Regions from separate parts of the Lactococcus lactis genome, predicted to be linked through region 1. Evidence: riboswitches for the same ligand, from Rfam matches in the RefSeq annotation. Region 1 holds a riboswitch; each other region holds the start of a gene.
The links. A riboswitch is a leader RNA that binds a small molecule or an ion and turns the genes downstream of it on or off. The one in region 1 is predicted to bind magnesium.
Positions count from the first base shown of each region.

Region 2: linked by a shared signal. The riboswitch ahead of PYW37_RS03685 (ABC transporter permease subunit) and the one ahead of mgtA (magnesium-translocating P-type ATPase) in region 1 are both predicted to bind magnesium.
Region 3: linked by a shared signal. The riboswitch ahead of PYW37_RS08300 (FtsW/RodA/SpoVE family cell cycle protein) and the one ahead of mgtA (magnesium-translocating P-type ATPase) in region 1 are both predicted to bind magnesium.

Region 1 covers NZ_CP118969.1:1,276,215-1,279,394, reverse strand. The annotation lists gene dltD (D-alanyl-lipoteichoic acid biosynthesis protein DltD) at 1-644, shown strand, start outside; M-box (ykoK) riboswitch at 706-866, shown strand; gene mgtA (magnesium-translocating P-type ATPase) at 1,124-3,180, shown strand, end outside.
Region 2 covers NZ_CP118969.1:700,274-703,453, reverse strand. The annotation lists gene PYW37_RS03690 (ABC transporter ATP-binding protein) at 1-251, opposite strand, end outside; gene PYW37_RS03685 (ABC transporter permease subunit) at 269-2,026, opposite strand; M-box (ykoK) riboswitch at 2,083-2,252, opposite strand; gene arcC (carbamate kinase) at 2,371-3,180, opposite strand, start outside.
Region 3 covers NZ_CP118969.1:1,664,464-1,667,643, reverse strand. The annotation lists gene PYW37_RS08310 (YhgE/Pip domain-containing protein) at 1-449, shown strand, start outside; gene PYW37_RS08305 (metal-sulfur cluster assembly factor) at 635-967, shown strand; M-box (ykoK) riboswitch at 1,273-1,434, shown strand; gene PYW37_RS08300 (FtsW/RodA/SpoVE family cell cycle protein) at 1,815-2,978, shown strand; partial or broken gene PYW37_RS08295 (LCP family protein) at 3,045-3,180, shown strand, end outside.

The DNA of each region.
Region 1 (3,180 bases):
GAAAAGAAGATTTACTCTTCTCAAGTGTTTCACAATTCACAGCACAACCTCTTGGACTTACACCAAAAATTAATAAGTTTGCTAAAGAATTACCCAATGATCCAACCTCTGAAAACTTAGAAAAATTGGCAGTTGACCAAGGAAAAGATAGTTCAAATAACAATCCTTTCCAAATCAATAATAAAGTTTGGGATAAGAAAATAAAATCTAAATATAAACATCTAGAAAATTACAAAAAACATGTTTCCTATTTAGAAAGTCCAGAGTATCAAGATTTCCAACAGCTCTTAAATGTCTTTGCCAAAAATAATAATGATGTTTTATTTGTTATTCAACCAGTAAACGGCTCATGGTCATCTTACACTGGAGTATCAAAAGCAACACTCGAAAATTTTAGCTCTAAAATTAAAACGCAATTGCGCAGTCAAGGCTTTTATCAAATTGCTGACTTAACAGATATGTATAACACACCTTATGCCTCTGGTGATACTGTTCACTTTGGTACTATAGGTTGGTTGGCTACAGACAAAGCAATTGAAAAATTCATGAAGACACCAAGCAAGGTCAACTATCATATTGATAATTCGTTATTTTTATCAAAAGATTGGGCAATGAATGGTGCAACAGAGTCTATAGTAAATTAAAAATAAAAAAGATTGACAAAAAAGAATATGTCAGTTATAATAATAAAGGTTATGTCTATGACATAATCGTCGGTAGGTGAGGCTACCGCAGGGATACGGGTTGCTGCCGCAGAGTCGTGGAGACACGATGAGAGGGCTAACAGTTCACGTCGACAAACAAGGCGTGAAATAGTGCAACAACATTGCCCTGCGGAGCTAAAGCTTGAACGATAGCTTGTAACTGATTCGCTCTATAGTAGTGGTATCTTTTTTGGAATTATTCCCTTGCCTACGTTTAAGTTTTGTAGGCAAGGTTTTTTTATATTTAAAAAGGAGGTGAAAACGGAAATGGAATCCCAGAGTATTAATAGTCCCGAGCCTGATAGGCCGCAGATATTTAACGTGATAAGAGCAGCTTTCCGTTTTTATCACCTTCTTTAAAGTGCCTAACGTTTGGGACTGTACACACAAAAATATTATAGAATATGAGGTACAGACCAATGAAAAAAATTAGAAAAACACTCGAAAACACAAAAAGAGCTACAACATTTGTAGATAACAATGAAATAAATGCAAGATTAGAATTTGCAAAAACTTCTACAAAAGAGGAGCTATTTCAAAAATTTAAAACATCAAATAAAGGATTAAGTGAAGAACAAGTAGAGATCTCTCGTGAACAATATGGAGATAATACGATTACGCGTGGTAAAAAAACTTCACTTATTAAACGGCTTTATCAAGCGTTCATCAATCCTTTTACCATTATATTGTTTGTCTTAGCATTAGTTTCAGCTTTTACGGATATTATCTTAGCAGCTCCTGGTGAGAAAAATCCCCAAGGACTCATTATCATTACTACAATGGTTTTAATCTCAGGAATTCTGCGTTTCGTTCAAGAGACTAGAAGTGGAAATGCTGCTGAGAATCTCTTAAAAATGATTACGACGACGACAAACGTTCATAGATTAGAATCAGGAAGTCAAGAGATTCCTATTGAAGAAGTTCTCGTAGGCGATATTATCCATCTATCAGCTGGAGACATGGTTCCAGCAGACCTTAGGATTATTCAAGCAAAAGACTTATTTATCAGCCAAGCCTCTTTAACTGGTGAAAGCGAACCAGTAGAAAAACTAGATTTAGCTACTGATGAAAAAGATGATTCAATCACAGAGTCAGTAAACCTAGCCTTCATGGGTTCAAATGTCATTTCTGGTAGTGCTTATGGAGTTGTAATTGCAACTGGAGATGCGACCATTTTTGGTGAAATGGCAAAAAGTGTAACCGAAGACTCAACTAAAACAACTTTTGAAAAAGGCGTTAACTCAGTTTCATGGGTCCTTATTCGCTTTATGTTAGTTATGGTTCCATTTGTCTTATTGATCAATGGTTTCACTAAAGGTGATTGGATGGAAGCTGCACTATTTGCTTTAGCAGTTGCTGTTGGTTTAACACCAGAAATGTTACCAATGATTGTGACAACTTGCCTAGCAAAAGGTGCAGTCACAATGTCAAAAGAAAAAACAATCATCAAGAACCTAAATTCTATTCAAAATCTAGGTTCAATGAATATTCTCTGCACTGATAAAACTGGAACATTAACACAAGATAAAGTAGTATTAATGCGTCATTTAGATATTCATGGGCAAGAAAATATTCGAGTATTAAGACATGGATTTTTGAATAGTTACTACCAAACTGGTTTAAAGAATTTAATGGATTTGGCAATTATCGAAGGAGCCGAAGCCAAGCAAGATAAAAATCCTGAACTGGGTGGTCTAAGTAGTAAATATACAAAAGTTGATGAAATTCCTTTTGATTTTGAAAGACGTCGGATGAGTGTTGTAGTAAAAAGCAATACTAATGGAGCGACTTCAAAAACGCAAATGATTACTAAAGGTGCAGCTGAAGAAATGTTAGACATCTGTACTTTAGTCGAAGATAAGGGAAATGTTGTTCATTTAACTCCTGAACTCAGAGCATACATTCTGAAAAAAGTTGATGAACTTAACGAAGAAGGAATGCGCGTGATTTTAGTCGCTCAAAAAACAAATCCTTCACCAGTAGATACATTCTCGGTTCAAGATGAATCTGAAATGGTGTTAATGGGTTATCTTGCCTTTCTTGATCCACCCAAAGAATCTACAGCAAAAGCAATCAAAGCACTCAATAAATATGGGGTATCAGTTAAAATCTTGACTGGTGATAACGATAAAGTTACTCGTTCAGTTTGCAAACAAGTAGGACTTCCAGTTGATAAAACTATTTTAGGTTCTGATATCGACCAATTAGATGATAATGAATTGGCAAAGGTTGCCAAGGAAGCTTCTGTTTTTGCTAAGTTATCACCTCAACAAAAAGCCAGAATAGTAACAACACTTAGAAATTCAGGCAATAGTGTCGGCTATATGGGAGATGGTATTAATGACGCAGCAGCAATGAAATCATCTGACGTTGGAATTTCAGTAGATAGTGCTGTAGATATTGCCAAAGAGTCAGCTGATGTAATTTTGTTAGAAAAAGATTTAATGGTTCTTGAAAAAGGAATTATTGAAGGAAG
Region 2 (3,180 bases), 580 kb from region 1:
CTAATGTTTGGATCCGGTTCTTTAATCTTTTTTCCTTCAAAGATGATTTCTCCATGACTTGGATGAACAAGACCAGCTAAACTTCTCAATAATGTCGATTTCCCTGCTCCTGATTGTCCAATAAGACTTACAAATTCTCCTTCCTTTACGGTAAAGTTTATGTCTTTCAGAACTTGTATATATTTCTTTGATCTTTCTACTCCATAATCTTTGCAGAGTGAAGTTACTTTTATTAAATTTTTCTTTTCCATTCTTATTTCCTCCCTTTTTAATAATGGAATTTTTCTCTAGCATATTTGTAAAGTGGTTGCCAAACGAATATAATACACAATCCTACTACAGCACACATCGCCAAAGTACCAAGTGCTGATTTATCTTTAATTCCATCATTCACAGCAATATATTGCCCTAAGCCAGTAACATTTATTGTTTCTTTACCCCACTGTAGGCTTTCCGCTGCTATATCTGCATTCCATGCTGCTCCCGCAGCATTTATGATAGCTGTTATCAAGTACGGAAACATTGATGGAATGAGATAGCGAGTCCACCACTTAAACTTGGATAATGGAAAAATTTTTGTGACTTCTTTTATATCATCTGGTATTGCTAAATACCCAGCAATAACATTGAAAAAGTAATACCATTGACAACCAACCATGATTAGCGGCAAAATCCACCACTCAAGTTGCTTATACCCTAAACTAATAAAAATTACTATGAATGGAGTATATACGTTTGAAGGAATCGATCCAACAACTTGTCCAATTGGTTGGATAAAGCTTAAACGTCTTTTGTTACTTGCAACCCAAACCCCAAGAGGTGTAAAAATCGCTGCTGCTATAAGCATTGCTAATACTACCCTCAATGTAGTTAAAAGCATTAAGTGAGGGATTATTGAAAAATCTTCATGAGGTAAGAATCTATAAAGTTTAATAGCAGAGATAACAACCGCATACCCTAAAAGGATATACCAAATGATTGAAATATATTTCTTAACTTTTCCTAGATATTTAAAAATAAGATTTATCCTAAGAATATACCAAACTCTAGCTAACTTAAAAATCCAGAAATCTTTTATTTTTTGAATCCATTTCATTAATATTTTTCCAAAATTAGATGCTTTTACTAAATTGTATACAATTGATTTTGGAGGATTACCTTGAGTTGTTCCTTCATCATAACGATAATAATAAGTAGCTTTAACCAAAGGTTGAAAAACTAAGAAATTTAGTATGACGACATTAATAATTAAAGCAATAACAGCGAAACCACAAGCTTTAAAGTCTGCACGATCTAATGCAACTTGAATATAAGAGCCAATTCCTGGCAAAATTAAAGTTTCAGACTTAGGGATTGCGACGGTAACCTGTTCACTTGCAACAATGGCAAACCATGCTGCTGACTGAGATATGACAAGATTCCATAGTAGGCCTGGAATTGAATATACAAATTCAAGACGCCAAAATTTTTCCCAAGCACTATATCGAAATTGTGATGTTACTTCTTTCAAATCTTTGGGAACTACTTCCATTATTTGGTAAAGTGACAACATGATGTTCCATGCTTGTCCAGTAAATACTGCAAAAATGGCAAGCGCTTCAGCTCCCATTACATTACCTGGATATAATCCAAGTAAAAATGCAGTAGTGAATGTCATGAAACCTAATAAAGGAACTGATTCTAAGAAATTGACCATCGGCAAAATAATTCTTCTTGCAGTTTTAAACTTAATTGCCAATACACCACAAATAACAGAGAATAAAATTGACCACATCATTCCTACAATCATGCGAAACATTGTTCGCATTGAAAAATACGCAAGGTTTCCAATAGATAAAAAATCGTGCATTTTCTTGACATCATCCACTGAACTTTGAGACGGTAACGATGAAAGGGGTTGGTTAATAGTTATTTGTGTCACAATAAGAATAAATGCAAACAAACAAATAATACCAATTAAAATAAAATCACCCATAATAGATTTTACTTTTGGTTGTTTTGTATCAAGATATTTTCTTCTTGACATAAAAAGCCTCCTTTTCATATAAAGGGAGGCTCTCAAAATCAATAGATTATTAGTCTATTTAATCACGACATTTGAGTTTTGGCTTTCTGAGACGTAAGAAATGATATTTCTAGTTATCTTGGAAAAGCCTTGATTCGACTAGTCCTGCTTTACCCATTATTGTCTCTCGACAGTTTTGAGCGATAACCTATGTTCTTCAGAGTAACCTCACCTAATATGATTAGTTTTTATTTACTACAAAAAAGTATAGCACTAGCTATACTTTTTGTCAAATTAAAATGGGTAACCTACTTAAATTCTTTTTATTTCAAATTTTAAATAAATTATTTTGAAAAATACTTTTTTTAAACTAAATCGGGTACAATCCGTGTTCCTGCCCCACTTTTAACAAAGTTTTCCACATTTTCAAGTGAAGTAATCGTGGCTTGCTTACCAGTATTTTCGACAAAAGCGACAGCTGCTGCCACTTTTGGTTTCATAGAACCTGCCGCAAAATAACCTTCCTCTAGATATTGACGCATTTCGCTAACTGGTACAACTCCTAACGCTTTTTGGTTGGGTTTACCAAAATTTAAAAAGACATCACCGACAGAGGTAAAAATAACTAGTTCATCAGCATCAACAAGTTCTGCTAATTTTGCTGCCGAAAAATCTTTATCAATTACCGCTTCAACTCCTTGATATCCCTTATTTTTTTCAATAACAGGAATTCCTCCGCCACCAGATACTGTAACCAAAGCTGATGATTCTAACAATGGTTTAATTGCGTTAGCTTCAACAATTTTGAGAGGTAAAGGTGAAGGAACTACTCTTCGGTAACCTCGTCCAGAATCCTCAATCAATTTCCAATCAGGATATTGAGTCTGAATATTTTTAGCCTCTTCTTGGCTATAAAAAGGTCCAATAGGTTTTGTCGGATTTTTAAAAGCCTCATCATTAGCATCAACTACTGTTCTTGTCACTACAGAAACAAATGGAACATCAGACATTCCATTATTAGCAAGAGCTTCTGTAAAAGCTTGTGCCATCCAATAACCGATTTGCCCTTGAGTCATAGCAACAGCTGTATCAAGTGGAATTGCCGGATTTTTAACTGAATTACTTTCAAGTTGTTGCAAAAGTAAATTACTAACTTGGGGGCCATTTCCATGAGT
Region 3 (3,180 bases), 390 kb from region 1:
CTGGTCGCGAATTTATGTTGGCGAAAATTGGTACAAATGGTTTGGTAGCACTTTTACAAGGAATCATCGTCTGGGGAGCAGTTGCTCTTCTTGGATTGAGACCAAATCATTTGTGGGAAATGTTGTTGTCAGTACTTTTAATCAGCTTCGCTTACATGGCAATCAATACTTTCTTCTTAACGGCTCTAGGTAAGATTGGTGAATTCCTTATGATTGTAGTCTTAGTTCTACAACTGGCGACGAGTGCAGGAACTTACCCCTTACAACTTGCGCCTAAAATATATCAAGTCATCAGTCCTTGGTTACCAATGACTTATGGTTTAAAAATGTTACGTGAAACCATTGGTTTGAATGGAGCAATTTTACCAGAAGCAATTCTATTTGTGGTTATTATCGCTCTCTTTACTTTCATGTTGAGTTTCTTCAAGAAATTCTCGCGTTTTGCATAAAATAAATTACTGACAGAAAATTTTATGAATAAATTTTTTCTGTCAGTAATTTTTTATCTAGAAATTTTAAAATAAATTTGGTAAAATAAAGCTGTAAAAAGAATTTGACAATTTGGATTTGTCCTAGAAAGCACATTCGTTCAACTTTTAAAGTTTTGCTTTTTATGACAGCCTAAGGAGATAAAATGGCAGATAAATACACAGAAGAGCAAGTGAATGAAATCAAGGACAAAATTCTCTCTGCCCTTGAAAACGTCATTGACCCAGAGCTTGGGATTGATATTATCAACCTCGGATTAGTTTATGAAATTAGCTTTGAAGATAACGGATTTACAGAAATTAAAATGACATTGACAACAATGGGTTGCCCTTTGGCGGACCTTTTGACTGAACAAATTCATGATGCTTTGAAAGAAGTGCCAGAAGTTGGTGAAATCAAGGTGAACTTGGTTTGGTATCCAGCATGGACAGTTGATAAAATGAGTCGTTATGCCCGTATTGCTTTGGGAATTCGATAAATATAATAAAAAACTCCTTAGTCAGCATTGACAGGGAGTTTTTTATTTATTAACGAAATTCATTATTCAATTATAAGCTTTTTGTCTGTATATTTTAATCTTTGGTATTTTATTTTAAAAAATAATATTTTTGTCTTAGTTCTAATTTCTAAAAAATTTAGTCATAACAAGAGGTTTAATCCAATAAAAAAACATTTAATTTAGGTAATACATTTGTTATTTGACTAAAAGTATAGGTCGTGTTATGATTTTTTTGCTTAGGAATATTTTGAAAATTTAATTTAAGCAATTTTGGTTAGAGATTTTCTAACCATCGGTAGGTGAGGCTACCACAGGGATACGGGTTGCTGCCGCAGAGTCGTGGAGACACGATGAGAGGGCCAACAGTTCACGTCGAAAAAAGAAGGCGTGAAATAGTGCAACAACATCGCCCTGCGGAGCTAAAGCTTGAACGATACTTGGTACTTTAGTTCACTTGATAGTGTATCTTTTTGAAATCATACCTTGTCTACGTTCAACCGACGTAGGCAATTTTTTTATAAAAAAGGAGGTGGTGAAAATGGAAGCACAGAATAACAGTGGCTCAGACCCTGAGAGTTATAGGAAGAAAGATAGCTTAAAAGTGGACAAGCATTTTTATCACTTCAATCTAATCTAGTTCTCTGAGTTGGAGCTGTACAATCAAAATCTACTATAAATCAGAAATTGAGGTACAAGCCGATGACAAAAATATTAATTCATACAACAATAAAAAATAAAAAAATAAGAAAGAAAAAGTTATTCATTGATTTGCAACTAGAAATACTCTTTTCGTTCATTTGGAAAATTAACGAAGGGGGATTCATTTATGGATAAAAAAATTACAAAAAATAGTTTTTTAGATTTATCTATTTTGATTCCTTATTTGATTCTTTCAGCTGTTGGCTTACTCATGGTGTTTTCAGCAACTGTCCCCTATCAAATTAACCGAGGACTATCTCCTTATCGATTGGCAATTTCTCAAGGAGTCTTTATAATTATAAGTTTTGTGGCTTTAATTATTATTTATCGAGTAAAATTGAGAATTATAAAAAATGAAAAGATTTTAAAAATAATTTTTCTAATTATTATCTTGCTGATGATTTATTCAAGGGTGGGTCCTAATACATCAGCGAATGGAGCGCATGGATGGATTCCCTTACCAGGGATTGGAACTATTCAGCCGGTTGAATTTGCAAAACTTTTTACAGTTTGGTTTCTTGCTTCTATCTTTTCTAACAGACAAGAAGAGATTGAGAAAAATGATATTCAAGCAATTTTTAAGGGTAACAATCTCATAAAAAAAGTTGTAGGGGGATGGCGATTTCCGATTATCTTACTAATGATAGTGGAACTCAGTATGCCTAATTTAGGAAATACAGCAATTATTGGGCTCTTAGCCTTGATAATGATTGGTGCAAGTGGAATTTCTTGGCGATGGTTTTCAGGTTATGGGAAGATGTTGCTTACGATTAGTCTTAGTTTTTTGCTCTTTCTTTTTATCAGTGGAGGCGATTTGATTCCAGGATCTTATATTAATGCTCGATTTAAAGCATTTGTTAATCCTTTTACTGACTTGGCTTCTTCGGGTCATCAACTTGCTAATTCATATTATGCGATTGTAGATGGTGGCTGGTTTGGAAGAGGGCTGGGGAATTCGATTGAAAAACAAGGATTTTTGCCTGAAGCTCATACAGATTTTATATTTTCAGTAATAGTAGAAGAATTGGGAATCATTGGTGGAATTATAATCCTAGCTGTCATTTTTTTCATGATTACCCGAATGCTTTTGGTGGGGATGCGGGCAAAAGATCCATTTAATTCAATGATTTCAATTGGTTGTTCATCTTTTTTGTTGATACAAGTTTTTGTCAATTTAGGTGGAGCAATTGGTTTGGTTCCAGAAACAGGTGTCACCTTTCCCTTTTTATCACAAGGTGGATCATCATTTTTAATTTCAACTTTGGCAGTAGGACTGGTTTTGAATAGCTAGGCTGACGAAAAATTAAAGAGTTTAAGTAAGTTATAATTTTTAATAAAAGAAAGAAGTATTCTTGATATGAAAAGAAAAGAAATTAGACAAAAGAAAAAAATAAAAAGGTCTAAAAAAGTATATTTTGTTCGTTTTATGTCCCTTTTTGTTATTTTAGTCGTGGCAGTTAGTGCGGTTATCTATGTTCAAGCAGAGAAAACAT